Regions from separate parts of the Heyndrickxia sp. FW510-T9 genome, predicted to be linked through region 2. Evidence: riboswitches for the same ligand, from Rfam matches in the RefSeq annotation. Region 2 holds a riboswitch; each other region holds the start of a gene.

Region 1 (7,825 bases), on a different contig from region 2:
ATTGAAAATAGTTCATATTTGTTGTGAATTCCTCCACAGTTCATTTTATTTAGTATTATCCACTTTTCCATAGTGCCCTCCACCGCCGGCAGTAAGCTGTATCGTTCCTTGCCTTGCATGGATTATCATATCTGCGAGATCTGGTTTCACTACTTTTTTCAGCTCTTCCTCTGGAACAAGATGAAGTATATTCATTTCTGTACTAAAGAAATCCAATAATTTATGCATTGTTTTTGGTCCTAATCCTGGTAAAAAATCTAGCGGAACTTGGTGTATATAAGGTGGTCTATTGATACCTTCTTGTTCCGTCGCTAGCTCATTTATCCGCTCTGACACTCCTTTTGTAAACTGAGAGGAACGACAATGAGGGCAAACATCCGCTACTTTTGGCTCATCACATTTTGCACAAGTGGTTTTATAATATTTCCCAAGATATGGATTCAAGCCATAGTTTGCAACTATTTCATTGCCATCTATATGGTGTAAGGCTTTTAACAGTGCTGAAAACGTTGGTGTTTCTAGTTTCATTACTTGATATTCCCGAGCAATTTTCCCTAGAGAATGAGCATCGGAATTACTAACAAAAGTATATTGGTGTAATTCATGTATTTGATCAGCCATTTCTGTATTAGAGCTTAACCCTAACTCAATTCCATCAATAAGATTAGGATCTAAAATTTCCGTTAATGACCTTTCTACACCTTTACCATACAAACTTTTGAATGGTGTAAATACATGGGCAGGGATAAATATTCCTCCCATGGATTTAATTTTCTTTTGCAACGAAACAGCATTTTCATGAATTCTTTGTGTACTTAACTGTGCATTCTTCACCTTTGTTTGGTACCACATGGAAAACTTCTTTAAGGATTGTAAAGACGGAAAGTATCCAAGGACATGAATGGGCCCTTTACAATTCTCATCATTCACTTCTATTTCTACACCTGGTATAAGTGTCACCGTTTCTTGGTATCGGAATCCCCCCTCCTCCATTTCTATTAAGTCGGAACAATCTAGCAAGTCCTCTATTTCAGCAATTACTTCTGGCGAATGACAATCAATAATACCTACAATATCCAATCCTTTAGGTGCCTTCGCTGTGCGTAAAATATTCGTCAATGTTAATGATTTTGAAGCAGTAATTTTGACAGGCTTTCCCGTTTTTGTCCTGCCGATATGAATATGAAGGTCGACAAAGTAATTATTCATTTTTATTTAACGCCTCTTTTAGTTGTAAATATTGAATCGCATAGGCTGTTTTGGCATCATATATTTTCTGTTCTTGGACTAGTTGAACAGCCTCTTCCAAAGTCACCTCTAATAGTTCCACAAATTCATCCTCATCCATACTCTTAGGTTGCTCCAGCTTTTTAAGTCCCTTTGCTAAATATAAATGTATTAGCTCATCGGCAAATCCAGGAGATGTATAAAAGGAAGTAATTAATTCAAGGTCGTCACATGAATACCCTGTTTCCTCTTCTAATTCTCTAATTGCTGTTACTTCTGGTTTCTCTCCTGGCTCTAATTTTCCTGCAGGAATTTCAATAAGTGCACGATCCAGCGGTTTTCGATATTGATCAACTAAGACAATTCTTTCATCCGGTGTAATTGCCAAAATAGCAACTGCACCAGGATGCTTTATAATTTCCCTTTTAGAAAAATTACCATTCGGTAGCTGGACTTCATCTACTTGTAATCGAACAACTTTCCCCTCGAAAATTTTCTCCGACTTAATTGTTTTTTCCGCAAATTTATGCATCATTAACTCTCCTTGTTCTATTCCATAGTCTATTATTCATACATTTTAACAAATAAGAAAAGCGGAGGCGAATGTCAAGCCCTCCGAAAAAAGGAGACATACCTGTGAAAATCTATGTATATGCAAAGGGGATTACGATGAGTGGAAAAGCATGGGAAATTAGAGAGCAATTAAAATTATATAGAAAACAGTATTACTATGTTCATGATTGGATTAAGAAAGTCAACAAATAGCAAATGTTTTGCGAACTAATAGTATTTTTCGCTAAAATAGAGAAAATAAAGCGAAAGGAAAAATAAAATGAAAAAAAATAGACTAGGAACTTCTGATTTATATATTTCTGCGCTTGGATTAGGATGTATGTCACTAGGGACTAACGAAAAATATGCAAAAGAAATGATAGACGCCGCGCTAGAGGAAGGCATCAATTATTTTGATACTGCTGATTTGTATGATTTTGGGGTAAATGAGGAGATTGTTGGGAAATCATTAAAGCATGTTCGCGATAAGGTGATTTTAGCTACAAAAGTAGGAAATCGCCCGAATAAAGATCATTCAGGATGGAGCTGGGATCCTTCGAAAAAGTATATAAAGGAAGCTGTAAAAGAAAGCCTAAGAAGGTTACAAACCGATTATATTGATTTATATCAATTGCACGGTGGTATGATTGAAGATAATATTGATGAAACAATTGAAGCATTTGAAGAGTTAAAATCGGAAGGAATTATTCGATTTTATGGCATTTCCTCTATCCGTCCCAATGTTATTCGTGAGTATGCGAAAAATTCTTCCATTGTCAGTATTATGATGCAATACAGTCTTCTGGACAGACGACCGGAGGAATTGTTTCCATTTCTTGCGGACCACGAAATAAGCGTAGTAACAAGAGGCCCGCTCGCTAAAGGCTTATTAAGTGAGAAGTGGCTGAATAAACTTTCCGACAAAGGGTATTTAGATTACTCTAATCAAGAACTTCGAGAATCGCTAACTAGCATACAAGAAAAATTAGTCTCTAACAAAAGGTCCATAACTGACTTAGCTGTACAATTTAACTTAGCAAATGAAGTAGTCACATCGGTTATTGCAGGAGCAAGTTCAATTGAACAAATAAAGAAAAACGCACAAGCGGTAAATTCCAATCCTTTAACCACAGAGGAAAGAAAGATACTCCTTACTTTGACGAAGGATACTACTTATCAAGAACACCGTTAAGTTTTGGAATTAACCTTTTTTGTGAACAAAATAGATAGATGGTCGATATGCTTGAACAAGCCTTAGATTACGAATAACAGCGAAGTGAGAGCATTTCGTCCAACAGCTATATATTCTGCCTATGATGTGTAACTCATTATCATTTAATTTAAAAAGTTTTCAACAATTTCTTAATCTTTTTTACAAAATGTTCGTCTTTTTTCATATTAAGTGTAAGATAAAAGAAGCGATAAAATTCCTTTCAGAATGCTTTTTGATATATTTCGACAAAATAGTTTAAATTATCTAAATATTCACCTTTTTCACATTCCACTTTAAAAGTTTTTTCATTATTTCGACATCGACATTTTTTTCGAGAATCGCGTTTTTATTTTCTGTATACTCAAAAATGTAGACAAAAAGTAGTGGATAAATAGAATGGGGAATTATCAGAAAAGGGCAAACTTATTGAAAAATAAGGACGCAAAGTCACAGGTCTAAAGTTAATACGATGACGGCTGGGCTACCTGAAATACATCGTATTTTAGGAGGTTAAAATGGAAAAGAAATTAGATGTTAATTCAAAAAAACTGGATCAAGAATGGGTTGATTTAATTTTAGCGGCACTAGATATGGGAATTACTGTGCAAGAAATAAAAGACTTCTTTGATAAAAAGTCAACTGAATTAGAAGTAATGTAAAAATCTTTGCTCTACCATTCTATCATACATATTTTATTTTACTTCTTGATATCGATATTTCAATTCTTATAATTTTTTTACAAAACCGTTCTAAATATGGAACCACGATTTCGTTATATGCTATAATAAAGCGAAGGATGTTGACATAATTATGATTGGACAACGCATAAAGAATTTTAGATTACAAAAGCAATTATCATTATCAGAGCTTGCTGAAAGGGCGGGTATCGCAAAATCATATCTTAGCTCCATCGAAAGAAACATTCAATCCAATCCATCAGTTCAATTTCTCGAAAAGGTATCGGCAGTTCTAGGTGTTTCTGTTAATTCTTTACTTCATGATGAAGGTGAAGAAGGAACAGACAATATTGAATTAGATTCTGAATGGGAAAAACTAGTACTAGATGCGATGAAATCAGGGGTTTCAAAAACTGAATTTCGTGAGTTTCTAGAATTTAACAAATGGAAAATAAATAATAAATAAAGCGTTCAATGATTAATCCCACTTGAACGCTTTTTTGTTTTTCTTATTTAAACTTCTTCCAATCCATTGGATTTTCGTTTAATAATTCTGCAAATGATTTATTCTTCTCTCTTTTTCTTCTTTCTTCTTTCTTACGTTCTTCCTCTTGAAGTTTTTGATTGTCTTCTTCCAGTTCTAGTTCAGCTTGAGCTTGTTTTAGCTTTAATAAAATTTCATTATTTAATGTATCTTGTAAGGTTAGCAACTCATTCGGTTTTTCTTTTTTTCGATGATGTTTTTGCGGTTTATTTGATTTTGCCATTGTATTTTCTCCTTTATAAAAGGCTCTTTTTTTAAACTTGGCTGCTTTTGTAAAGTAAATCTTATATGCTCTTCATTCTCTATAAGAATAGGTATCCTTTTTAAGAAAAGATGCCCCGAAACTAATTCTAAGTTAGGATTTAAAATAAATTACGAACGTTAAAATCGGGTTTTGGATTTTAACAATTTATACGAAAACTGGCCTATTAAAATAAAAAATGAAGAAGGAGAGTCAGGTTTTTTCACCTACTCTCCATTCATTTTACTACAGTCCGTTAATAAGCATCTACTTTTACATCCTCTGGAACGATTAAAGATGGTTCTGTTGAAGAAAGTATCTCTTCTACCGTGTACCCTGTTGCCACTTCTCTTAAAACAAGTCCTTCCGATGATACATCGATTACTGCTCGGTCCGTAATAATTCGATTCACAACCCCCTTACCTGTTAAAGGAAGACTGCAATTCTTTAAAATTTTCGATTCACCATTTTTATTCACATGGTCCATTATTACTATAATTTTTTTGGCACCATGAACTAAATCCATGGCTCCGCCCATTCCCTTGATCATCTTCCCTGGAATCATCCAATTCGCCAAATCACCTGACTCCGATACTTCCATGCCACCCAATATCGCTACATTTATGTGCCCACCGCGAATCATGGCAAAAGATTCCGCACTATCAAAATAGGCGGATCCCGGTATAGCTGTAACGGTTTCTTTTCCTGCATTGATTAAATCAGCGTCGATTTCATCCTCTGTTGGATACGGACCAATACCGAGTAAGCCATTTTCCGATTGTAAAACAACTTGTTTATTTTCTGATATATAATTGGCGACTAAAGTAGGCATACCAATCCCTAGATTTACATAATGCCCATCTTCAATTTCCTTCTCCGCTCTTCTAGCAATCTTTTCACGTACTGAACCTTTATCTGCAGACATACTTCTCTCTCCCTTCCCCGGTGTTTATTTGCTGATTGTTCTTCTTTCAATCCGTTTTTCTTGATTTCCTTGTATGATTCGCTGTACATATATACTCGGAGTATGAATGAAATTTGCATCCAATTCACCAATTTCATAGAGATCCTCTACCTCTGCTATTGTAATCTTTCCCGCAGCAGCAATCATTGGATTAAAATTTCGTGCTGTTTTGTTGTATACTAAATTCCCCATTTTGTCGCCTTTCCAAGCACGAACGAGACTAAAATCTGCCGTCAAGGCTTCCTCAAGAACATACTCTTTACCATTAAGGATGCGAGTCTCTTTTCCTTCTGCAATCGGTGTTCCCACACCAGCAGGAGTATAAAATGCAGGGATTCCTGCTCCACCTGCACGAATTTTTTCGGCTAAGGTGCCTTGTGGTGTTAATTCTACTTCCAATTCCCCAGCTAATACTTGGCGTTCAAATTCTTTATTTTCACCAACATATGAACCTATCATTTTCTTTATTTGTTTATTTTGTAAAAGTGGCCCTAGCCCCCAATCGTCTACTCCACAGTTATTGGAAATAACCGTTAAATCCTTTACACCTTTTTCGACGAGTGCAAGAATTAAATTTTCTGGAATACCGCAAAGTCCAAATCCACCAACCATTAATGTCGCGCCATCATGAATATCTGCAACCGCTTCTTGGAAGGATGTATATACTTGTTTCAAATTTTCTCTCTCCCTTCTATTCTACTAAGCTAATTCAACAATTGTTGCTACCCCTTGTCCTCCGCCAATGCAAAGTGTAGCAAGCCCATTTTTTGCTTGTCTTCTTTGCATTTCATGAATAAGTGTTACTAGAATTCTTGCCCCACTTGCTCCAATTGGATGACCAAGCGCAATCGCCCCGCCATTTACATTTAAAATCTCTTTATTAAATCTTAGCTCTCTGTCAACTGCCAGCGATTGTGCAGCAAATGCTTCATTTGCTTCAATTAAATCCATATCCTCTAAGGATATCTGTGCCTTTTCTAAAGCCTTTTTCACCGCCGTTACCGGACCAATGCCCATAACACTTGGATCTACTCCTGCATTGGCATTTGCTTTTATCGTAACAAGTGGTTTAATACCTAGTTCATTTGCTTTTTGCTTTGACATAACTACTACCGCTGCCGCCCCATCGTTTATTCCAGAAGCATTTCCAGCTGTCACTGAACCATCCTTTTTAAAAGCAGGTCTTAAGGAACTTAATTTTTCTACTGTTGTACCTTTTTTAGGGTATTCGTCCGTATCAAAAATGATTGGTTCACTTTTCCTTTGCGGAATTTCTACTGCGACAATCTCCGCTTCGAACTTTCCTTCTTCAATAGCCTTCACTGCTTTTGCTTGACTATCTGCAGAAAATTGATCCTGTTCCTCTCGGGAAAGTTGATAGCGATCACAAAGATTTTCTGCTGTTATTCCCATATGATAATCATTGAAAGCACACCACAGCCCGTCTTGAATCATGCTATCGATTAGTTTCTGGTCTCCCATTTTAAACCCGTCTCGCGCATTTTTCAGTAAATAAGGTGCCTGACTCATATTTTCCATTCCGCCGGCAACAATTATGTCAGCATCTCCCGCTACGATTGCTTGCGCAGCAAGATGAACAGCCTTTAATCCCGACCCGCATACTTTATTAATGGTCATCGCGGAAACACTTTCCGGAATCCCTGCTTTTATTGCCGCCTGACGTGCAGGATTTTGCCCTAATCCGGCTTGCAGGACATTTCCCATAATGACCTCATCTATTTGATCGCCTTTTAACTCTGCTCTTTCTATTGCGTGTTTAATGACGATACCGCCTAGTTCTGGTGCTGATATATTTTTCAATGCGCCATTGAAGCTACCAATAGCTGTTCTTACTGCACTTACTATTACGACTTCTCGTTTTTCCATTTTTTTACCCCCAAGTTGATTAGAATGATTTTGTAATCGCTAACATTTCCTCTTCTACCTTTTTCGATAAAAACTTTAAATTTCCTGCTGTAAAATTAATTGATTCATTTTATATAAGTACTTAAGATGTATTGTACAATACTACTAGAGAAGTATTTCTTTCGTGAATGATCTTTTTTATAATAAGAGGAGTGAAACTTTTTCTTTTAAAATCCGTATGGAGAGTTATAGCTGCTCTAGATTGGAGTCGATTAAACATGAAGTCCATTTTTTCATTTATTGTTCGTATTTTTGTTGCCGTGCCTTTTACGGTACTCGTTTGGCTGATTAGTTTTTTTGGTTTCGGGCAAACATTCCTTATTTCCTCCGCTTCAGCCATTGTGGGGGGCGCAATTATATACTTTACCATTAAGTCAATAAGCACAAGAAAGTTTTTGAAAAAACATCAATTATCCAAAAAAGAATTTGCCTATATTGTCAAAAACTTAAAGGAAGCAAAAAAGAAAATTGGACGGATGCA
Region 2 (7,825 bases):
CAAACTGCGCATCATGCCAATCCGCTGTTGTTCTTCCATCGGTATTTGTTGTAAATATAGATTCATTTTTAATTCAGTTGGCGTACTTCCAAGTCTTATGGCATAGATTTTAATTTCTGGATTCATTATGTTAGTTGAACCTGTTTGATTTTTTGCTTGCATATTATTCCTTTCAATGAAAAAATCTCTCCAATTAAGGAAAGATTTTTTTCACAGTTTATTTAGAGCTTGTCACAAATGTTTGTGGTTCTGGGAAATAATTCATTTTTATCCCGTAATGAATTAATGCTTTTAAAAGTTCTTTATCCGGATCTGCACATCTAATATTTGTATCTTCAAGCAGCTTAGTTGTCTTTTGGCAATTGAATCTAAAATCGGAGTCCTTAGCTCCTTCACCTTCAAGCTGTGCAATTGCCAAAGTTAAATATTCTTGAATTTCTTCCGAATGTTTTCCATTAACTAACCAATCTTCATATTCTTCTAACTCCATAACTTCAATATCATATCCGATATTTTGAAAGGACTGAATAAGGGATGAATACGTTATTTGAGTAGGATTACAAATGTGAAGTGTCTTCCCATTAACATTCGAATAACATGCCATTCCAACGATAGCCTGACTAGCATAATCAATTGGTGTAATATCGACGTACCAATTTGCCTTTGGAGCCTTACCAAGATAAAGCATTGCTTTTATCATTCTGTAAAAGGCATTTGAATCCATATTTTGCTGAAACATCCCGGATTTAGAATGACAAGATAAGTTACCAGCACGATAAATTGTTGCAGAAAGTCCCTCTTTGATAACTTTCTTAACAAGATTTTCTGCTAGCAGCTTGCTTTGAGTATATACATTCTCCAACTCTACATCATAATCAAAATCGCCTTTAGCCGCATTTTCATTCCATTTCCCGGTAAACGCCAATTCCTCCGGTATTCCCATTGTTGAGATATGGTGAAAATGGACTCCTTCTTTTAGTTTTGCCAGCTCAAGAAGCGTACGAGTACCACTAACATTCACCTGATCAAAATGAGTGGAATCCCCAAAATGTCTAACGTCAGCACCGCAATGAATAAAGGAATCACATTCTTGTAAAATTAAATGAACATCTTCTTGCGAAAGATCCAAGTTCTTTTTCGATAAATCTCCTGACAGTGGGGTTATACGTTCGTCCATCTTTTCAAGAATGTCACTGCCGAAATAGAAATGCATGGTATCTTTTAATCTATCCATTAATGCTGTATCCGAATTTTGTCGAATAAGACAATAAATATGGGCATCTGTCCGGTGTAAAAGTTCATATAATAGATGGCTACCTAAATATCCCGTTGAACCTGTTAGCAGGACACCTCTTGGTGGAGATGAGCTAATATTGGAAGCCAAGATCGGCATATCGGATGGTTCTACTAGGTCTTTTACTTTCCAAACTCCAGCTTTATCTCCCTTATTTCTCAGCGGCACTTTGGTTTTTGAAATATAAGCATCCATTTCCGCTATCGTACGGTATTGATAAAAATCTTGTATTTTTATAAAAGGAAAATGCTTCTTTATATGTACGATAATTTGAAGAATTTTAAGTGAGTGGCCGCCAATGTGAAAAAAGTCATCATGTATCCCTACTTGATTGCGTTCAAGCACTTTTTCCCAAGCGGCTGCAAGAATTCGCTGATTCTCCGTTTTCGGTTCAACATATTCGTCATTGACAAAGTTTTCTTCCAAAGATTCCAATTGTTTTCGATCAATTTTTCCTGTAGGAGAAAGGGGCATTTCGTCCAATTGAATGAAATGATCCGGAATCATATAAGTTGGAATACGCTCCTCAAGAAAAACTCGAATATCCTTTTGGTCAACCTTCATGCCATTCTTTCCAGAATAATAAGCAATGAGGGATTTGTTGCCATCCGCTAAACTTTTCGGAATAACAGCCACCTCTTGGATATTTGATTTTCGAGCAAATACATCCTCTATTTCCCCGATTTCAATACGAAATCCTCTTACCTTCACTTGTGTGTCTTTTCGTCCGACAAACTCTATGAAACCATTAGGCAGTAATCGAACAATGTCCCCAGTTCTATATAAACGGTCTTCCTTCTTACTAGAAAAAGGATGCGGAACAAAAGCTTCCATTGTTTTATCCGCTCTTTTCCAATACCCTTTTGCAAGTCCAACTCCACCAATACAAAGTTCCCCTGGTACATTTAAAGGAGAAAGCTGTCCTCCCCGATTTAACACATAAGCTTCATAATTATTTAATGGTTTCCCAATTGGTATATTTTTTTGTTCTTCAGGTACGTTTTCAATAAGCTTATTTATAGTTGCAATGACGGTACATTCGGTAGGTCCATATAAGTTGATTACTTCTATATCTGTTCCAAACTTTTCTTGCCATTTCCTGACCATAGAACCTGTTAAAGCCTCTCCACCCATCGAAATTCGTTTCACTGTCTTCCATTGGTGAATGTTTTCTTCGGTTAAATGCAAAGCAAGCTGATTAAAGAAAGCAGTTGGCACAATAATATTTGTAGCCTTTATTCTTTCTACCGCATTTGCAAATTCCTCGATAGATATACGTTCCATTTCAGAAAGCAAATGGAGCCTGGCACCTGAGAACAAGGACATAAATGTCTCTCCCACAGAAGGATCAAAGCTATAGGAGAAAAATTGAGTTATTACATCATCCTCAGTACATTCATATACTTCTCGTAAAGAGGCAACTAAATTAATAACCCCTTCATGTGCAAGCAGTGTTCCTTTTGGTTTTCCGGTTGACCCCGAAGTATAAATCACATATGCCAAATCATTTGGTTTAATATCCAAGTATATGTTTTCCTTAGAATACCGATCCATTGAGTGATCAACAAAAAAGACGTTTCGATCTATTTCATCATCCGCTATTAGTTCATTAAGAAGCTCTGAATAGTTCCGCTTTGTTAGTATAAAGGACGCTTCCGCATCTGCAAGCAAATATTTGCAGCGCTCTTTCGGATAAGTTGGGTCAATGGGAACATAAACTCCGCCCGCTTTTAAGATTCCTAATATACTTATGACGGTCTCCATGCTTCTTTCCATCAAAATGGCTGCAAACGCTCCTTTTTTGAGTCCATTTGCAATTAGCATATGCGCCACTTGATTCGATTTCTCATTAAGCTCTGCATATGTTAAATACCCCTCTGATGAAGATACCGCAATAAGATTAGGATATTTTTCAACAGAATGATAGAACATTTGCGGTATCGCCATATTTTTTTCATATGGTGAGCTCGTGTTATTTAAACGGTTATAAATATCTTTTTCGACTTCCGACAAAATGTTCATGGAACGGAATTCCCCTGATAAATCTTGCTGAACGAAAAAGTTTAATATATTCATATATTGTTCGATAAAGCGTTGAATTGAAGAAGCATAGAATACATGAGTATTGTACTCAATTTTCAGCATAAATTCTTGATCCTTCTGAAAAACGTTCCATTTTAAATCTGTTTCGTACGTAAACCTTTCACCAGCAGCTGAATTACTTCTAAATTCGGCATTCATCTGAAAAATTGCTGGATAAACTTTTGGTCTACTAATATCTCTTTCTTTTAAAATCTCTGTTACATCAGGCAATACTGAGTGTTGTTCAATATCCATTGCCAATTGCTTATCTACAGCCTTTAACAGCTCCATTACAGAATTCAGTGATGCAAACGATAGTCGAAACGGTAATAATATAGGAAGCTGGTCTTTTTCAATAGTAACGGCATTCCCAATCAAAATATCTTCTTCATTTGAGTTTAAGTACAGCCAAATCATATAAGCGGACAGATAAATAGAAGGGATGCTTATACCTTGTATCTGCGAAAATTCCTTTACTTTACCTGCAAGCTCTTCATTTACTCTTGCTTCCGTTACATCTCCATTAAACTGATAGGAGGATGTTCTTGAAAAATCAATTGGCAAGTCTAGAGCTGATGTATATTCAGCAAGTCGCATCAACCAATATTTCTCATCTAAAGAAGTTTTATTTCTTATTTCATTTCCGTTTTTCATATACCTTCATCTCCATTTCTATCTATGTTGTACGATGGTTTATGAATTGTGATTATCATTTAGATGAAAGTTTCCAACAGTAGACTGCAATTCATCTGATAGTTCTTTCAACGCTTGTGCTTCTTTCGAAATTTCTTCAATTGTTTCCAATTGAGAAATCGATTCCTCTGCAACAGCTTTTGTATTATCTCTTGACCTACTAGAGATATCTTCCATTTGTTGCACGGATTGCGTGACTTCCTCTGTACCGGCAGAAACCTCCTCAAATGTTGCGGAAACCTCTTGAATTTGATCCGTTACCTGATGAATAGATTCCACGATTTCTCCAAATGCCTTATCCATTTGATTTACATTTCCTAGTCCATTTTCGACTTCCTTAACGGCTTTATCCATAATATTGACAGACTCAAGAGTTTCTCCTTGTATTTGGGTAATAATTCCAGCTATTTGACGAGCAGACTCCTCTGATTGCTCAGCAAGCTTTCTAACTTCGTCAGCCACCACAGAGAACCCTTTACCATGTTCTCCAGCTCTAGCCGCTTCAATGGCTGCATTTAACGCTAATAAATTCGTTTGTGCAGATATTCCGGTAATAATCTCAACAATTTTCCCAATTTCATCTGAACGGTCACCTAGTAGCTTGACTAACTTAGCCGATTTATTAACGGTTTGACTAATTAATTCCATTTGACTCACTGTTTCCCTTGTTACGCTGTTGCCTTTTTCCGCCTCTTGTGTTGTTTTTAAAGAAGTTTCAGAAATTACTGATGCAGACTCTGCTACACGCTGGATAGCGATACTCATTTCTTCAATAATTTTTGTACTTTGAGTGGCACGATCTGCTTGAGTATCGCTTCCACTAGCAATCTCCTGGATTGAACTAACAATTTGATTATTTGAATTTGAAAGTTCCTCCATATTAGAGGAAAGCACTTGTGAGGAATTCACTACTTGACCTGAAACCTTCTTTACACTCAAAATAATGTTCTTTAGATTTTCTATCATCAAGTTATAATTTTGAATTAGTTCGCCCATTTCATCTTTAGACTTTACAGGCATAGGTTCGACTTGTAATTCGCCTTTTGCTACTTTCTTCGATAAACTTGAAAGCTGTTGAATAGGTGCAAACTTCCTCTTTACAATAAAATACATTCCAATACCGGAAATAAGAAGAATGGCGATGGTTACGTACAAAACAATTAATACCTCAGACCATGCTTTTCCAGTTACCTTTGATACGTCATAATCAATGGCTACTAGTGCAAGGACTGTCCCGTTATTATCAATAATTGGGGCTAAACCTGTTTTGTAAAGTCCGTATTTATCTCCATATATATCTGTGGCTGTAACATTTTTTGTACTAAAAGCTTTATCAATAGCTGCTAAATATTGAGGTGATAATCCCAGTGATTGAAGCTCTTGATTATATTTAACACCTGCCTTAAGTAGACTGGTAGAAAGACCTGGGGCATAATATTTATCCCCAACCTTAGATATTAAATTTACATTCGTAATAATAGACGATTGGTCGTTAATCTTATCCATTTCTTTTGTAGCAAGTACAACATCAGGGTTATTTTCATTAGGTTGTTGAAGAATAGATTTCACCATATTTTTATCCATCGACTGGGCTAAAATAAGGGATGAATCATGAAGTGAATTACTCATATCCTTTAAATTACTTTGTTTTATGATGTAATAAGCAAGCCCAACCGTTAGCAATCCTAAAATACAAAGAATTGTAACTAAAAGGAGGGAAAATTTTGTACTCATTGAAACATTTAGTTTTCTTTTTGTAGTCATACTCAATCTCCTTTATACAAATAGTAAAATACCTTTTTTGCGAAAATAAAAAAGCGTTCCCTCTTAGGAACAGCCATTGCCTAGACAAACTAAATACAGACATGCATAAAGTTAGACGGCAACTGGCTGGCATGATGTATGGAGAACATTTTAGCCCCTTTAGCTTTGTGTCACCATTTTTCAACGGTTTTACCCTTTTATATACTCGAAATCAATTTTGTCAACGAGTAAATATTACCATGAATAATTTATAAATCAACAAAAAAAAGACAATTTTCTACAATTATTTTACTTTCATTAGTAACATTATCCTATATTTCTTCAGAGCTATTTATAAATAGTGGAGACTACGGAGGAGTTAAAGGAAGATTGTAAAAAAAAGAGACTTTAATAATCCATACTTACAAGGGACATAGATCCCAGTCCCCTGCAATTATTTCTTAAAAAGCTCATCGACAATCGGATACGTAAAAAAGAGACAACTGCTGCTGCAGGTAAAACTGTCTAGAAGCAATTACTGAACAGCTTCACCGCTACAATATTTGCAAGAATTAATAAACCAACAGATAATCCATTTAAATATTACAACATATTAACGATTATCCACTTTCTCTGGGTATAAATCATGATTCATTAAGCGAAAAGTGGCCATTTCCTCATACTTCGTTCCCGTTCTTCCATAATTACAATATGGATCAATGGAAATACCGCCACGAGGCGTAAATTTCCCCCACACTTCAATATAGCGTGGATCTAAAAGCTTAATCAGATCGTTCATTATGATGTTCACACAATCCTCATGGAAATCTCCATGATTTCTAAAGCTGAATAGGTAAAGCTTCAGTGATTTACTCTCGACAATCTTTTTGTCTGGGATGTAGCTGATGTACATAGTTGCAAAGTCTGGCTGGCCGGTTATTGGCACTACTCATATGAGCAGATGGACTATATCATATTCTTAATTAACTACGATATTAAATTAAGAATCCTCGCGCTTCCATCAAAAAAATGATGTACTCTACTACCTTCCACAAATACTACTTTTACTCGCTTCGTATTTGTGTGGTTTCGATAGTCTCTGCACCTTCCTCAATATTGAGGCTTGGCTCAGGATTAGAATTATATTCTTGGAGTAGATGCATTAATTTCTTCTCTTGATTGATTCTTTCTTCAAAGTTTTCTTGGCGATGTATATCTGTATGGCAGGTAGGGCAAAGACATTGGTAAAGTTTATCAAAGTGAAGTTTATGAAATCGATGAAGTTCCATAATTACTTCCATTGTATTTAATCTTCGTTTCTCATCTAAATGCTGGCATATCGTACCGAATATTCTTGAGAATGAAAGTAGGTGATGTCCATTGCATTTTAAGGTCACTAGACCACATTTTTCACAAGTATAACCTCGTTCATTTATAATGAACCGATTCCACATATTAAGTACATATCTTGCAACTATTTGTCTGTTAATCTCTTTATAAACAGTTTGGCTTTGAAAGCCACCTTTCCAATTCGAATTTCCAGTTCCTTTCCGTTGGTGGGATAGGTTTTCTTTAAATTCTTCTGACCTCCGAATATTCTTTAGTGACTTCGATCGTTTTACCTTAATGAGCCTTGCTTTTTCTTCACCGTGTATTTCTTCAAGATTCTTATTTGTAAAAAGTTTATCTGCTTTTGCCTTATTTGCAATGGAATACCGATTTCGTTTTCTTTGATCAATTTTCTCCGAACACTCTTTTCCAAAATGTTCAATAATCAATCCCTTTTGTGAATGTTTGGGTAGCCCATGAATTGATCTCCATCTTTCTAGACTTGTCCAATCTACTTTAAACTCTTTCGCCATTTCATTTATACTTTTTCCATTATAGATAAATTGTTCAGTAAACCAGTTTTTATCTCTCCAAGGATATGAAGAATACATAATATACCTCCCAGATATAGAACGTTCGTTCTTATATATTATATAATTCTACATAATCATTCAAATTCCTTCC
Region 3 (7,825 bases), on a different contig from region 2:
TGGAGATCCTATTTACTATGAAATGGTTTTCTACACGGATGAACCCATTGCTTATAAGTTTTGGCTCCAATTTGATGGGGTACACTATTTCTGGGGTCCATGGGATACAGCCGTTCTATCCAATGAAATAGAAAAGTTTATTATCGATTAGCTTTGAACTCCCTCTTATTAGACATGATAGAAGAGGGAGTCTTCTTTCGGAAAAGATGAAAACTTGTCCTACCTTAAGATGCAAGATATAAAAGACGTACTTTTATTCTAGAAATTTAAAAGTTACATTACCTTTATTGATGTTGAAATGCTGTCTAAACCCTATTCTCATTCATCCAAGCAACGCCATAATCTACTATTTTTCTCATTGGAATTAGATAACACTTTGCATCCCCAAATTCCCCCTCTACCACATCGTTTGTAAGATGGTATAATATTCTAAATATTAATGTTCCAATTTATGCAAACATGAAGATGAAAATGATGATTAGAAAATCTAGTATTAAATCTATCAATAATGGAGCTATTTTTTTTCTAATTATTTAATAATAATAGTCCCAATCAATGCTATAAAAAATACAAGTATTCTTCGAGTTAACTTACCAAGCGGCGAATATTTAGATAATCCTGGTAATATTTATGATAAAAGGGAACAAGGTATTGCTAACTCTATCTCCATTGGAGTCTACAAAAAATTGTAAGTATCCTTTTGTATCTGTGGATTTCCGAATATTGAAAATTCACCCTTCGACAAAAGGTACAAATTTGTTGAAGAATAAATATCTTGTAGCAATAGTTCATTTAGACAAAGGGGGAAAGTAAATGAGAAGGTATTTAAGTTTAATAGCAGTCTGTATAATGTTGCTTGTTGGTTGTACCAATTCAAATAATATTTCTAAAAACTATACTCCAACTAAAAATGATATTGTGAATAGAAATAATGGCGATATTGAAAACGAAACTAGATTAAAAGAATTTATCAAACGTACAGAAGCTGGCCAAAAGGATAGTATTCGTGTGGTTGCTTACACAAAAGAAGGGGACCCGATACTAACTGATTTAACATTTAACGGGGAGCAGCTAAAAGTTACAAGAGATAATACTAGGGATAACTACGGGAAGGGAGAAATTAAAACAATTAGATGTGAGAAAATCTTAGTTGAAGGAAGAAAATACTCTATAATTGGTTGCAAAGGTTACAATTCTCCATATTACTTGGCAGAAGGTCATTAAGTGATAATAGATTGAATCACCTTCTCTTGTTTCTTTAGGTATTCATGGGAACGATAGAACCGTCCCCATGTTTCTATTTCTAAGACGATAATTCTGGCAACGTTCGAACCTACTTAACCTTCACAGAAAGTACCCGACTCTTATTCTTCGCAGAATCGACCGCATATATCTTTAAAGTATGCCCTTTCTTTAAGTGTTTCCCTTTTAATGAAAGAGCCACTTGTCCCTTGTTAATTGTCTTTGACTTGTTGATATATTGATTATCATAATACACATAGACAATAGAGCTTTTTTCAGCATTACCGGTAATGGTCTTTGTTTTCGTTGTAACGTTTTGGATCACCGGAATGCTTGGAGGTGTTTTATCCACAACTGTTACTGTTTTTTGACTTTGATTTCCCGCTGAATCAATTGCAAGAACGGTTATCTTCGTACCCGCTTTTTGGCTATGAATATTTATTTTAAAGTTTCCTATGGAAGATGCCTTTGTTTTCCCGATGATATCCTTTCCAACTTTCGCATAAACATCCACATTTGCTGAAGTTTTTCCTTCAATTATTTTGGAGGAATCGCCAATTTCATGGACAGTTGGAATATCTGGATTAATAAGATCGTCTACGGTTATGGATTTTGTTGTCACATTACCAGCAAGATCTTCCACTTTAAACTTATAGGTGCCATTTTTAATGACTGTATAGCTGCAGGAGGAAGAATTCACTATCTTTCCATCTGGCATTGTAATCAATTTTATTCCCGAATCATCATCCTCGGCTAATACCGTTAACGTTACAGTGTTATTGATTGGCTTTGGGTAACTACTAGAAACCTTAGGTGGTGTTTTATCAATATTCATAATCGAAATGGTTTTCGTTTGAATGTTATGGTTTATATCTTCAACTGTAAAAATGTATCCACCATTTTCATTGATCAAAAAGGTTGCCTTTGATCCATTAACGCTTGATCCATCCGGCAATGTAATCCTTCTAATCGCATAGTTATCTGTTGCTGTGATAGTGGCGATTACATCATGATTCGTATAAGCAGTATTGCTTAACTTAATCGAAATGGAAGGTGGTTCTTGATCAGCCGCATCTCTTATTTTTTCTAGATAAACTTTATCATCCTTATCCTTATAGATGGCAATTAGCCCATTTTGATACAAAAGAGTTTGCACCTTCAGATTTTGCATAAAAGTCCGAAGATATTGGTTAGAATTGTATTTATATATTTCAATCCCAGTATTTGTATTCGCCGCATAAGTTAATTGGTTAGCCAAGTCAAATGCATAATCATTGTATTTTTTATATAAATTAACATTAAGTATCGTATCCCCAGAACTGATCGGTGAAAGATCCATTACTAAGCCATTATTATTATACATGTGCAGCCCATCCGGCGTAATTCGCGCAAACGGACTTAGATTGTAGTCCCACGAAATATTGGTTCTATCGGAATCTTCGAATTGATGGCCTTTTATTTCAAATGTCGAAAGAACTACTGGTGTGCCCGTTGTATCATATGAATATAGTTTTTCTGCACTTGAATTATATGTAATATAAGACTTACTATAAATCAAATAATTCTTTTTCTGCGGGATGACCCTCCTATCCTTTAAGGAATAAACCGATAAATGGCCCCACTGTCCTGATCCGGGAGATATATACATATAACCATCTGGATCAAAAGCCAAATCAAATGGATCGGTATCTATATCAATCATTTGTATGGTAGAAAAATCTTTTAGATCAACCTCCGCAACTACACCGGAATAAGGTCCAGAATTATATCTATTATGGCTCTCTTTAACTTGTGTCACATATAACTTATTTTTATAAATCTCTAGTCTTTCAGCTGCATATGGCAAAATCAATTTTTTAGTTACACCCGTCTCATAATTGACGGAATAAATAGTTTTACTACCAAGCTTGGTCATATATACCACTGGCTTATTGGGATCCAAAGCCGTATCGCTTGGTACAAATCCGATTTCAACCGGGTTAGACTCCGCATATACTTTTCCATGCTTAAATGAAGAAAAGATTCCAGAGCTCAAACTCAGTATCAATACTAAAGAAAAAATAAATGCTTTTTTCAATACTCTTCCCCCTTAAAAAAATCTCCAGAACACGGAAATAATCTCTATAATTAATATTTTATACGTTTGAACTAGATTAATATATCATTTTACTGGATTGGATTATATTTATTTTTTAGGTAAATGCACCAAAAAATCAGTTTGCAAATAGATATGTAAATGTGGGAAGTGAATTACAATATTTCATCTGTATGATCGGATTCCATCAGACGCTTATGTTAAAAATTATTAATGGAATACATTAAGCTTTAAAATGGTGCTAAACAAGATAAAAGCCATCAATTTGAATACTTATATCTTGTATAATTCCTATTTAAGCGAATAAGACGTTCGGTGTGATTTTTTACCTATTTCGTGCAGTTTGTACTTTGTTTCGTGCAGTTTATCTAATTTTCTGTACAGATTGAACCGCCGTTTCGTGCGGTTCATTTAATATTTCGTGCAGATGAAACGGATTTACGCAGGTTCATCCACCGGCTGCTTGTTTCCTTGTTTTGAAACCGTAGAACCGTCCCTCCGTTTCATTTCCCTTTTTCTTTATGCCAAATAGAAATCGTAATACGTTGATTCGTTTGATGACGAAATGATAGCAAAGCATGATAATGATAAAGGCGACTGGAACAAGGAAAATTAGCTTAATCGGTACTGGCCAAGATAAGTCACGGATGAAAAAACCAAGCAACAAAATAACCGGTTGATGTAAAATATAAAATGGCATGGAAGCCTCACTTCCGTACTTCAAAAATCGATTCGTATTTGATAAGTATTTGTCTGCTAAATAAAAGATACATAATATCCAACTCCAGCAATTAATGATACGAATTGCATAGAATATATAATCCTGAACAGAGTCTTGTTGCGGCATTCCTTTTAAATACCAAGAGATAAAAACCAAAGAGGTTAAAAGTGCCAAACTAAAGTGTATTTTAATGGTTGATTTAATAACCGTTTTAAAGGATACACTGGAAAAAAAGTAATAACCATACAGAAAGATAATGAAATAAAATACGATATCCCATCCACCTAAGTTAACTGTCTTTATAATTCCAGATGCAAAGAGAATAATGGGAAGTAGAAACAGGTGGAGAATTCCAAATTTATTCCTTCCAGATACCTTTCTAAATAGCGGCAATGCAATAATAGAGAAGACTATTAGTACAAGTAAATACCATAAATGCAAACCGAAGAATGCGAAATTTCCTGTACCTCCAATATCCAAGTACACACCATCAAAAAAATGAGGAAAAAAGCTAAAAAATGAACCGTGAAACTGGTGGTGAGATACACGTTCCATATAGACTTGCGGTGGCGTTAGGACAAACACCCCAAATACAAGCGGTACAAATAACCGAATCATTCGCTCCTTAAGAAACTCAGTATTTTTCCTTTTTTTCAAGGCATAAGAAACACCTATCCCTGATACTGCAAAAAATATCGGCATCATCCATGCGCCAACAAATAAAGAGAAAGCTAAAATCCCACTAGCATTTAACACATTATTTTTCACATGCCATGGAAATGGATTAAAAAACATGGAGCAATGGTAAAGAAATACTCCAAGGGTAGCTAACACACGAATCCAATCTAAATCATATTGCCTTCTTAATGAAACATTGTCCATATCCCTCTATCACCTTTCGAAAATTCGAACTATTAAATATACTTTCACTATCAAATAATACTCTATTAATTTTAAAAAGGGAATATTCCTTCAATGTTCATACATCGCTATGATTTGACTATATGTGTATGCAAAAAAAAATAGAGCCTTAGGCTCAAAGATCAACATTCCTATGTATTTTTCCACATGTTATGCATGTATGTGTGTAATAGCTGTACCTATGTTTTCGACGCAAAAAGCAGATAATGGATTTAAACTTCAAATTGAACAACCCCTCAATAATTGAATAAATCCGGCAGTCCAGCCATCATAGGGTTCCCTTAGACCTGAGACTTTGCGTCCCTACTTTTCAATAGGTTTGCCTTTATCAGAATTTTTTTATTTTGTTATAAAATTGTATCATTTCTAACAAAAAGCATAAAGCATAAGATTTCTTCATTTTACGACATAATTAGAATCAATTGAGACATGTTCAAAAATTCTTTGAGTGCCAGGCACCCAAAGACTTGCACCCAGATTTTAGCATCAACATTACCATCCAGTGGTCAGCAATTTGATAATCATAGGACCTAGGATAACAATAAACAAGGATGGAAAGATGAATATTACCATTGGAAATAACATTTTAACCGGAGCCTTCATTGCCTGTTCTCTAGCAGCTTCCCTCCTTTGTTCACGAATTCTAGTTGTTAAATTTTTGAGTACCTTTGCCATTCCCACTCCTAAATGGTCAGCCTGAATGAGAGAAGCCAAGACACTTTGTAGGGGTTCTGAAGGAACTCTTCTACGCAATTCGTAAAAAGCTTCACGCCTTGTCTTTCCTAGTTTCATATCTTCCAATGTAATGAGAAATTCTTCCGATAACGGGCCTTTTCCCTTGTGGCACACCGTTGTGATTGCCGCATCCAGACTGTTACCGGCTTCAATAAGTAGATTGACGGTGTCAAAAAAGTCGGGCATATCCACATTGATTTGTTTAATGCGCTTGCTCTTTTTTTTACTTAAAAAGAAGAGTGGATACCGGTAGCCAAGAAAGCAAATTGCAAATGCCAGCAACACAAGCATACTTTTCTCATCCACCATTGGAGAAAGGAGAAGTATCGTAAATAGAAATCCTCCTATACTTAGCAATAGTTGAAATAGCCGAAAATCAGCACTAGAAAACTTAGAAGAGAAGCCTGCTTCGCGAATGAGTAACTCCAGTTTTTTACGTTTGGTGGAAGAAGTTTTTTTATTTATTAATTCCGTTCCATTCAGCCAATAAGTTTGTAGTACCGTTGACCGCTTTCGTTGCTTTTTTTTAAACAAAGGTTCTTTCTCAATCCCTTGAGTTTCTTTCAGAGTAAAGTAACTATCAACCTTCTTTTGAAAGGAAATGCTCCTGCCGAAAAGGAAAAATAATATTCCAGCGGATAAACACATGAAAAAAATTACAGAAAAAATAATAAAAATGATGGATAACATGTTTTACACCTCTATTTTGATAATCTTTTGAATCAACACCCAGCCAAACATGACTGACAGAACAGAAAAAATCATCAACATGATCCCTAGTGGATGATGAAACATTGGTGCAAAATAATCGTGATTTATGAAGTAGAGATATCCCCCAATTCCTATCGGTAGAAAGGTAATGACCAAAGAGGATAATTTTCCTTGTGCTGTTAATGTCTTTAGCTCTCCAAGAATACTGACTCTTCCCCGAATCGTATCTTCCAGTGTTTCTAACAGCTCAGACAAGTTACCGCCGCTTTTTCTTTGAGCCATAATGGCTTGTAGCGCAACCTCCAGTTCCTTATTAGGTAAACGTAGTATAAGATCCTCAAATACCTTTTCCATCTGTATTCCTAAACCTACTTCCCGAACGACACGTTCGAATTCCGGCCCTATAGGATCAGGCATTTCCTTTCCTACTAGTTGCATTGCTTGTAAAAAACTAAACCCTGACCGCATTGAATTAGACATCATGCCAAGAGTATCAATAATTTGCTGTGGGAGATTATTTAACCTTTTTTTACGTTTATATGAAAGATAAAAAGTAGGTATCACAAAACCGACAATAGCAAAAGGTAAAATCAAGTACCATGAAAATCGAAAAAGAATGACTATCAACACTAGTGCTAGTAAACTGATGAAACGGTAAGTCAAATACTCTTCCGGTTGCATGGATGTACCTGCCTGAACTAGTAAAGTTTTTGTGTTTTCACTATAACGGAATCCTTTGAAAAGATTGGAAACATTTGATACGATGAATTCCTTTTTCTTTTTTTGGGCTTCTTCTGTTATTTTTTCTGGAGCAGGAATGAACTCTTCCATTCTACGAATCGTCCGTTTTTTCTTTCCAAACTTAGATAAAAAAAGGAAGCATATTAAACATGTGAGGGAAAAGAAAAAAAATACCAATATCCATTTCGTCATGTTACCATCCTCCGTTCACCCATGCAGCGGGAAGGTTAAAACCATTCAATTCAAATTGATCCATGAATTTAGGACGAAAACCAGTTGCATGAAACACACCTTCAATTTTCCCATCCACATTTTTACCTTTTTCGTTAAAAACAAATAAATCCTGTAGAACAATCGTATCACCTTCCATTCCAAGAACTTCGGTGATATGCGTTATTTTCCTTGTTCCGTCTTTTAAGCGCTTTTGTTGAACGATCAAATCAAAAGCATGGGAAATTTGTTCACGAATAGCACGAACCGGTAAGTCAAAGCCTGCCATTAATACCATTGTTTCAATTCTAGCTAACATATCTCGCGGTGAATTAGCATGGCCAGTACTTAAGCTTCCACTATGACCTGTATTCATAGCTTGTAACATATCAAGTGCCTCTGCCCCGCGAACTTCTCCCACTACAATCCGGTCAGGTCGCATCCTTAGT
Region 4 (7,825 bases), on a different contig from region 2:
GCTGCAGGGATGATTGCTTTCTTTATTTGTTTTTTCACGCATTTCTCCTCCAAAAAACGGACTTTATTATATATATTGATGGGTACTTGTCATTTAGTCTTTTTTTTCATTAGGTGGTTATTCGCCATTATGACCATTTTTTCACTTGTTTTTTCCTGATTATCTCAACTTTTTTATGTATAGGATATTTCTTTTAATGAATGGACTGGTAATAGAGGAAGAAAGTTCAAACGGATGCTAGGTACTTCGTTAAAAACAATCATATCAAGCAACGGGCACTTTTATGGTGAAATGAGAAAAAACAGGAAAAATAACTGACTCATTTAGCAGAGTCCTAACCCACAAAATTTTCATGACAAATCACATATAGGCTTGACGACTAAAATTAGTTTAATCGAACATTTTGGGTAACCTATCGAAGCATTTGGGGACCGTAGTGGAGGTGCAAGCGCATTTTCGGTATCCTAACTAGGCTTTTGGTTACCTTAATGGAGGTGCAAGCGCATTTTCGGTCACCTATCCAGGCTTTTGGTTACCTTAATGGAGGTGCAAGCGCATTTTCGGTCACCTATCCAGGCTTTTGGGGACCCTAATGGAGGTGCAAACGCATTTCCGGTATTTTAACCAGACTTTTAGTTACCGTAATGAAGGCTCAAACGAAGCGCATTTTCGATCACCTATCCAGGCTATTGCAATAAAAAAAACACACTGCGATTTCAAGTGTGAAAACCAGTGTGTTTTACTATATTATTTGATTGTTAATAGTTCTAAAATGACAACGTTATTAAAATTGTCTGTTCTTAGCATCTCTTAATTTTCTGTTGCTTGTTTCGTAAATGTTTGTTTTGCATCCTTATCTTGCGTTACTACACCCGCTGGTTTCACACGCTTCATAAAGAAGGCAAGAATAAAGGCAACTAAAGCGATACAAATCGATATTTTGAAGGAATCATTTATGCCTTCTACCATTCCTTGCAAAGCAATATGTTTGTTCATTGCAGCCATTTGTGCAGCATCAGGTTGACTAGTTAGTTTTTTCATAGCTGCAGCGCCTAAGTCATGAATATGTGTTTTAGCACGATTTGACATTACTGTTATCAATAGTGCTGAACCAATTGCACCGGATACTTGCTGTAACGTATTGTTCATTGCCGTACCGTGTGGATTTAGGTGTTGTGGTAATTGATTTAATCCATTTGTCATAACTGGCATCATTACCATCGACATTCCAAACATACGAGCAGTATAAAGTAATATTAATTCCGTATACGTAGTGGTTAATGTTAAGGTACTGAAGAAATAAGTTGTAATAATAGTGATTCCTAATCCAGTAATCGCTAAAACTCTACCACCAAATTTATCAAACAGCTTCCCTGTAATTGGGGACATGATTCCCATTAATAGTGCCCCGGGTAGCATCATTAAACCTGATTTGAGTGGTGAGATTCCTCTGATAGTTTGAATATACATTGGCAATAATAGCATGGCTGAGAACATCGCCATCATTAGCACCACAGAAATAGCTGATGATAATAAGAACATCGGATATTTATATACCCTAAACTCCAACATAGGTGTTGGAATCATAAATTGACGACATATAAAGCAAATTAATGAAATTCCACCAACAATTAGTGTTACATACACTTCTGGAGAACTCCAAGCTTTATCACCAGCGGAGCTAAATCCGTAAAGAATTCCTCCAAATCCGATCGATGATAAAATAAACGATAATGGATCAAGGTTAATATTCACTTTTTCCTTTTTATCTTTTAAAAGGAAGAAGGCAAGGATTACAACCAAAATAGCTATTGGCATCACGACATGGAAAAGTGTTCTCCAAGAGTAGTGCTCTACAATCCATCCAGACAAAGTAGGTCCAATTGCCGGAGCAAAAACCATTACTAATCCAAATAACCCCATTGCAGCTCCCCTTTTTTCAATAGGGAATGAAGTTAACATCACATTCATTAATAATGGCATCATAATAGCTGAACCTGATGCTTGAACAAGACGTCCAACAAGAAGAACCCAAAATTCTGGTGAAAAACCAGCTACAATTGTACCTATCGTAAATAAACTCATTGCGACTAAAAATAGTCTACGGACTGAATACCTTTGAATAAGAAATGCTGTTGCGGGGATCAAGACCCCATTCACAAGCATGTAACCTGTAGCAAGCCATTGTACTGTTGGCATGGTAACATCAAAGCTTTTCCTAATAGACGGTAGTGCAATATTTAATAGTGTTTCATTTAATATAGAAATAAACGCTCCAATTAAAAGAATGACAATAATCCCATATGGAGGTTTTTTCGTCTCTAAAGTTGTTTCCACTTCTTATCTCCCCTCAATGAACCAATAGTCCATTTTTTTATACAAATCGTTAAAGCATAATGAATATATTAAACCCATCGTTCTATTTTTGCAACTAAAAATTCCTGTCATTTATTAGGTTTGTTTTCAATATTCATTTACGATAGTATTAAGTTAGACCATGAGTCTAATTTTATTTTAAGGTGATTTAAATGAATGATCGAAAGCAGCATGTCATCAAATTAGCTCATCAGCTATTTATCGAAAAAGGATTTCAATCTACATCTATACAGGATATTTTAGAATATAGTGGTATTTCAAAAGGCACTTTTTATAATTATTTTTCTTCAAAAAATGAATTACTTATGGCTATTTTTCATTCCGTTCAAGAAAAATTAGAAATAGAACGAAATAAACTTTTGATTGGGAAAGAACGATCGAATATTGATATATTTATTAAACAACTCGAGCTGCAAATAAAATTAAATAAACAAAGTAAGCTGTTTGCTTTATTTGAAGAAGTATTTGTATCAAATGACGTTGATTTTAAGGATTTTTTAAAAAAAGCGCAATCATCACAGCTTAATTGGACTTTTCATCGTCTTGTTGATATTTTTGGAGAAAGTAAGAGGCCATACTTGTTAGATTGCACTATCATGTTTACAGGTATGCTACATCATTATTTTCATTATTTCTTTAAGCAAAAACAACCAGGACTTACCATTCATCAAGTGATCCGTTACTGTATGAACCGTCTTTCAAACATGGTTGAAGAAGTAGCATCTAACGGGGATCAATTATATGACCCTGAGCTAATGGCAGCTTGGTTTCCTACTTCTAACGATGACCTTAGAAACTTCAGAAATACTCTTGAACAATCAATTAATGATTTAAAAATAATGATTAGAAAAGATCTTCATGTGGAGCAGCAACAGTTGAAGTGGATAGAATTACTGGACTTTGTTCAGGAAGAAATGCTGCAATCTAGGCACCCTCGCCACTATTTGGTTGAAAGTGCTCTCGATTCTTTAGCAAATGAGAAAGCAGAGCCGATTTCGAAGGAGTATAACAGGTTGAGAAAGTTTATTCATGCTTATTTTAGTCAAGCGAATCTCTAATTCTATCGAATGGATTCCTTGTAATTTCCATGTTAATCAGATCGAAAGGCAGCTTGTTCGCTACAAGCTGCCTTTCTTATTCAAGCTTTAATCTCAACCGGTTTACGAATATTTTTCTCTTTATACATGTTTTGATCAGCCCTAATAAATAGTTCATCCATCTTCCCAATAGATGAGACTTCATAAGCATAACCAATTGAAATTTTAATCATGAAATTAGGATGTTTCATATTGTAGTTTGCAACTTCTTTTCGTAAATTTTCTGTAAAATCGCACAAAGAAATAAGATCGATTTTCGTTAACAGAAAGGCAAATTCATCTCCTCCGATTCTTGAAAGCAGAACCGTTTCATTGGAAAAACTATCAAGTAGTTTCGATGTTTGAATGATCAATTTATCACCCATTTGGTGCCCATAATTATCATTCATCCATTTCAATTCATCCAGATCACATAATATGATAGCAACGGATTCATCTGTTTCTTCATTATAAATTCTCTTCTGCTTTTCAAAAAAAGTACGATTATATATACCTGTAATTGCATCATGTTCAATTTTATATTCTAGTTCCTGTTGTAAGAGTACTTTTTCATCGATATTTCGAATAATCCCCTGAATGGCAACGATTTCGCCGTTCATGTATATCGGGGTTGAATATTCCTCAAACCATTTGTACATACCATGTTGATCCTTCCATCGCATAACAATCGGTTTATTAAAATCAATTTCTCCAGATACTTTTTTCTTTAAAATATGAGAGTCATCAGGATGAATAATTTCGAAGACTGTGTAAGGATTTTTTATACTATCTTTTACAAGATTAGGTCGCAACATATCATCTAATGCAGGACTTATATATCGATATTTCAGCTGTGGTTTTACATCGCAATAATAAATAATGTCTTTTGAACTTTCCACTAGATTGTAGATCCGTTTTTCATTTTCTGTATTCTCGTAAAATCTTTTCAATACCTTTCTTTTTAACGGTTCTGAATAAATCACTCCGATGATAAGTCCAACAATGCCAATACCAAAGCCTATCATGCCTTCTCCCCCAAGATTGTTTAATGGCATTACTTATTAAATGGTACTTTTCGTAATTTGTTTTAAATTCTTAACAAGGTTTACCTTTCGGGGCATCTTTTCTAAAAAAATGTATTCATTTAAAAAAATATAGTCAATACCAGAGGCTTCTATATACAAAAACAATAAAGTTTAAGAAAAGATCCTTATAAATAGAAAAGAGGTAGTCCGAAAACGAAACTACCTCTTAAAGTATTTTCTCATTTTTCGGTAACCCGGCTACCATAGTAATTTACCTTAGGCCCGTAGCTTTGCGTCCTTATTTTTCAATAAGTTTGCCATTATCGTTATTTTAATTATTAGTATATTTTAATTATATACTTTTTAGGAAAAATTATCAATTTTTTTACCAAAATAATGCACATTTTATAGTACTTTAGGATTATAAATTTTTTTCCATATTTTTTTACAAAAAATGCATCATTTTATAAAAATTGCAGAGTATATAAATATTCTATTAGAAAAGGAGATGAACTACGTGTTAATCAAAATGAAGGCATTATTAATAGTGCCACTATTCTTACTCATTTTAGGGCTTCCTGTTCATGCAGAACCACTAAATGCTGATCACCAAAAACAGGCTGTTAAGCTAACAAAGCAACAACAAGCAGAATTAACTAAAATGCATCTTGATATACTAAGTAAGAAAAAACAGCTTATTATAAAGTATATGGAATACGGTGTTCTGCCAAAAGAAAAGGGCAATAAGATCCTTGAAATGATAGATGAGCATTCTAAAGAAATAAAAGAACATGGTCCTCTCACTCACTGGGATAAAATGCATCACCACCATCATCACGATCACGACCATGATGATGATGACGATTAATGAATAGACTTACAAAAAAAACCAATGTTTCATTGGTTTTTTTATTTTTCGGGTGTCTAGCACTATTAAAGATATCTGATATAAATATAGACCATGGAAATCGCGACACTGATGAACATAATTGGTAGTCCGATGAGGGCAAATTTGATAAAGGAAATCTTATAGCCTTCCTTCCCAGCCATACCGGCAACAATGAGGTTGGCGCTCGCACCAATTAATGTTCCATTGCCTCCAAGGCATGCGCCTAAAGCTAAGCTCCACCAAATCGGCTCCAAATCATGAATGCCAAGGGTCCCCATTTGTTCAATTAGCGGAATCATGGTTGCAACAAAGGGAATATTGTCCACAAATGCTGATGCTATCGCACTTAACCAAAGAATCAGAAAGGATGTAGCCGTCTCCTGTCCACCAGTTAAATTAATTGCATACGAAGCAACCTTTGCAATAACTCCCGTCTCGACAAGACCTGAAACAAGGACAAAGAGCCCGATAAAGAAGAAAATAGTAGTCCATTCCACTTTAGTTAATGCATTTTCAAGATAACTTTCTCCCGCCATTATTAATAAAAGAAATGCACCCATTAAAGCAATTGTTGCTGATTCAACACCGATTATTTGGTGTATAAAGAAACCTATGATCGTTAGTCCCATTACCGCTAACGATTTTATCATGAGCGTTCTATCCGTAATTTCATCTCTTTCATTAAGCTGCATAATCCTCTCTCTTATCTCATCTGTGACATGAAGCCCCTTTCGATAAAAGAGTATCAATAATATCATGGTAACTACCATGATCAGCATCACGATAGGAGCCAAATTTGTAATGAAATCCATAAAGGTGATCGATTCAACAGCGCTACCGATCATTATATTTGGCGGATCTCCGATCATCGTTGCCGTTCCACCAATATTAGACATCAGTATTTCCGAAATAAGAAATGGCATCGGATTAATACTAAGCTGTCTTGTGATACTAAATGTTATGGGAACCATGAGGAGCACCGTCGTTACATTATCTAGAAACGCCGAACCGACCGCTGTGATGATTGATAAAACAATTAAAATGGAAAGCGGTCTTCCTTTTACTTTTTTGGCGGACCAAATGGCAATAAATTTAAAGACTCCTGTTTCAGCTGTAATCGAAACAATAATCATCATCCCAATTAACAAACCGATTGTATTAAAATCAATATGATGAATAGCAGATTCTTGATCCACGATCCCAAGTAAAACCATTAATCCGCCACCAATCATGGCAATAATGGTTCGATGAATCTTTTCTGAAATAATTAACCCGTAAGTTAATAGAAAAATAATAACAGCAAAAATCGCTTCGTTAGGCATATACATCCCCTTTTCTTACTAAATACAATGTTATTTTTTATCAATAAAATAAAATCATTCCTAAAAAACGCAAAAAGGAGCCCTATATGACAGGCTCCTCCAATATTACACGTTCATATTCAATTATCATTAATGGTATCAAAAAATTCCACTTTTTGCAACAATTAACCATTCATATATGATATTGTTAAAGTTGGATACACTAGAAGGTTATCCCATTTTCATAAGAATTAAGCAAAAGGGAAAAATACATAAAAATTGTTGATAATCAGGAGAGGATTAGAAATGAAGAAAAAACAATTTGCTGTTTTTGGATTAGGTCGCTTTGGCGGAAATTTAGTGAGGGAGTTTAACAAATTATCAACTGAAGTACTCGCTGTAGATAAAGATATTGATAAAGTGAATGAGCTTGCACAATTTGCAACTGCTGTAGTGCAAGCAAATACAATTGATGAGATAACTTTAAAAAACTTAGGAGTCCGCAATTTTGACTTAGTTTTTGTATCCTTTGGGGATGATATTGAAGCAAGTATTCTTACTTCATTATTATTAAAAGATATGGGGGTCAAAGAAGTTTGGGCAAAGGCTCAAAATGCGTATCATGAAAAAGTATTAGAGAAAATCGGTGTTGATAGAATCATTAATCCCGAAAGAGATATGGCAAAAAGAATTGCCCATCATATTGTTTCAGAAAAAATATTAGATTATATCGAACTTTCGAAGGAATATGGCATTGTTGAAATCATGGCAACCGAGAAAATCAATCTTCGCACATTAGCCGAACTCGATGTCCGAGCGAAATATGGATGTAATATTGTCGCTATTAAAAGAGGTACGGAAATAGTTGTTTCTCCTATGGCAGATGACAAGATTTATAGAGGGGATGTATTGATTGTTATTGGCAAAAACGATGATATAACGAGGTTAGAGGAAGAAGGTGTCTAAAATAAATGCAAGAGTTATTCACCTTAACCCTGCCCAGCTACTCATTTTAGTATTTTTTACAGCAATTCTTATAGGAACTTGTCTTTTAAAATTACCGATTGCATCCTTCCATTACGTTCGATGGGTGGATGCTTTATTTACCGCAACATCTGCAATGACGGTGACTGGTCTTTCTACAATTGATTCTGCAAA

Evidence for each region. Region 2 has a riboswitch for cyclic di-GMP ahead of AC3WJF_RS08735 (methyl-accepting chemotaxis protein). Riboswitches for the same ligand answer to the same signal wherever they lie in the genome.
Region 1: linked by a shared signal. The riboswitch ahead of AC3WJF_RS05705 (anti-repressor SinI family protein) and the one ahead of AC3WJF_RS08735 (methyl-accepting chemotaxis protein) in region 2 are both predicted to bind cyclic di-GMP.
Region 3: linked by a shared signal. The riboswitch ahead of AC3WJF_RS07950 (acyltransferase family protein) and the one ahead of AC3WJF_RS08735 (methyl-accepting chemotaxis protein) in region 2 are both predicted to bind cyclic di-GMP.
Region 4: linked by a shared signal. The riboswitch ahead of AC3WJF_RS02295 (sensor domain-containing diguanylate cyclase) and the one ahead of AC3WJF_RS08735 (methyl-accepting chemotaxis protein) in region 2 are both predicted to bind cyclic di-GMP.

What each region holds. Positions count from the first base shown of each region.
Region 1 covers NZ_JBYSWK010000007.1:71,046-78,870, reverse strand. Annotated here, with positions in the region: gene AC3WJF_RS05730 (class I SAM-dependent methyltransferase) at 1-16, opposite strand, end outside; gene AC3WJF_RS05725 (endonuclease Q family protein) at 46-1,209, opposite strand; gene AC3WJF_RS05720 (NUDIX hydrolase) at 1,202-1,762, opposite strand; gene mciZ (Z-ring formation inhibitor MciZ) at 1,864-1,992, shown strand; gene AC3WJF_RS05710 (aldo/keto reductase) at 2,060-2,971, shown strand; cyclic di-GMP riboswitch class I at 3,399-3,481, shown strand; gene AC3WJF_RS05705 (anti-repressor SinI family protein) at 3,508-3,651, shown strand; gene AC3WJF_RS05700 (helix-turn-helix domain-containing protein) at 3,803-4,135, shown strand; gene AC3WJF_RS05695 (YqkE family protein) at 4,179-4,436, opposite strand; gene AC3WJF_RS05690 (CoA transferase subunit B) at 4,711-5,379, opposite strand; gene AC3WJF_RS05685 (CoA transferase subunit A) at 5,404-6,093, opposite strand; gene AC3WJF_RS05680 (acetyl-CoA C-acetyltransferase) at 6,118-7,305, opposite strand; gene AC3WJF_RS05675 (5-bromo-4-chloroindolyl phosphate hydrolysis family protein) at 7,563-7,825, shown strand, end outside.
Region 2 covers NZ_JBYSWK010000012.1:88,952-96,776, forward strand. Annotated here, with positions in the region: gene AC3WJF_RS08725 (4'-phosphopantetheinyl transferase family protein) at 1-162, opposite strand, end outside; gene AC3WJF_RS08730 (non-ribosomal peptide synthetase family protein) at 218-4,030, opposite strand; gene AC3WJF_RS08735 (methyl-accepting chemotaxis protein) at 4,070-5,833, opposite strand; cyclic di-GMP riboswitch class I at 5,948-6,037, opposite strand; partial or broken gene queF (preQ(1) synthase) at 6,426-6,755, opposite strand; gene AC3WJF_RS08745 (hypothetical protein) at 6,877-7,752, opposite strand.
Region 3 covers NZ_JBYSWK010000011.1:17,735-25,559, forward strand. Annotated here, with positions in the region: gene AC3WJF_RS07935 (hypothetical protein) at 1-151, shown strand, start outside; gene AC3WJF_RS07940 (DUF4362 domain-containing protein) at 814-1,224, shown strand; gene AC3WJF_RS07945 (YncE family protein) at 1,334-3,319, opposite strand; gene AC3WJF_RS07950 (acyltransferase family protein) at 3,786-4,940, opposite strand; cyclic di-GMP riboswitch class I at 5,232-5,313, opposite strand; gene AC3WJF_RS07955 (type II secretion system F family protein) at 5,472-6,248, opposite strand; gene AC3WJF_RS07960 (type II secretion system F family protein) at 6,408-7,358, opposite strand; gene AC3WJF_RS07965 (TadA family conjugal transfer-associated ATPase) at 7,360-7,825, opposite strand, start outside.
Region 4 covers NZ_JBYSWK010000002.1:199,061-206,885, forward strand. Annotated here, with positions in the region: gene galU (UTP--glucose-1-phosphate uridylyltransferase GalU) at 1-38, opposite strand, end outside; gene AC3WJF_RS02285 (DHA2 family efflux MFS transporter permease subunit) at 811-2,337, opposite strand; gene AC3WJF_RS02290 (TetR/AcrR family transcriptional regulator) at 2,529-3,434, shown strand; gene AC3WJF_RS02295 (sensor domain-containing diguanylate cyclase) at 3,515-4,477, opposite strand; cyclic di-GMP riboswitch class I at 4,723-4,806, opposite strand; gene AC3WJF_RS02300 (DUF2680 domain-containing protein) at 4,995-5,345, shown strand; gene AC3WJF_RS02305 (ArsB/NhaD family transporter) at 5,411-6,688, opposite strand; gene AC3WJF_RS02310 (potassium channel family protein) at 6,974-7,633, shown strand; gene AC3WJF_RS02315 (TrkH family potassium uptake protein) at 7,635-7,825, shown strand, end outside.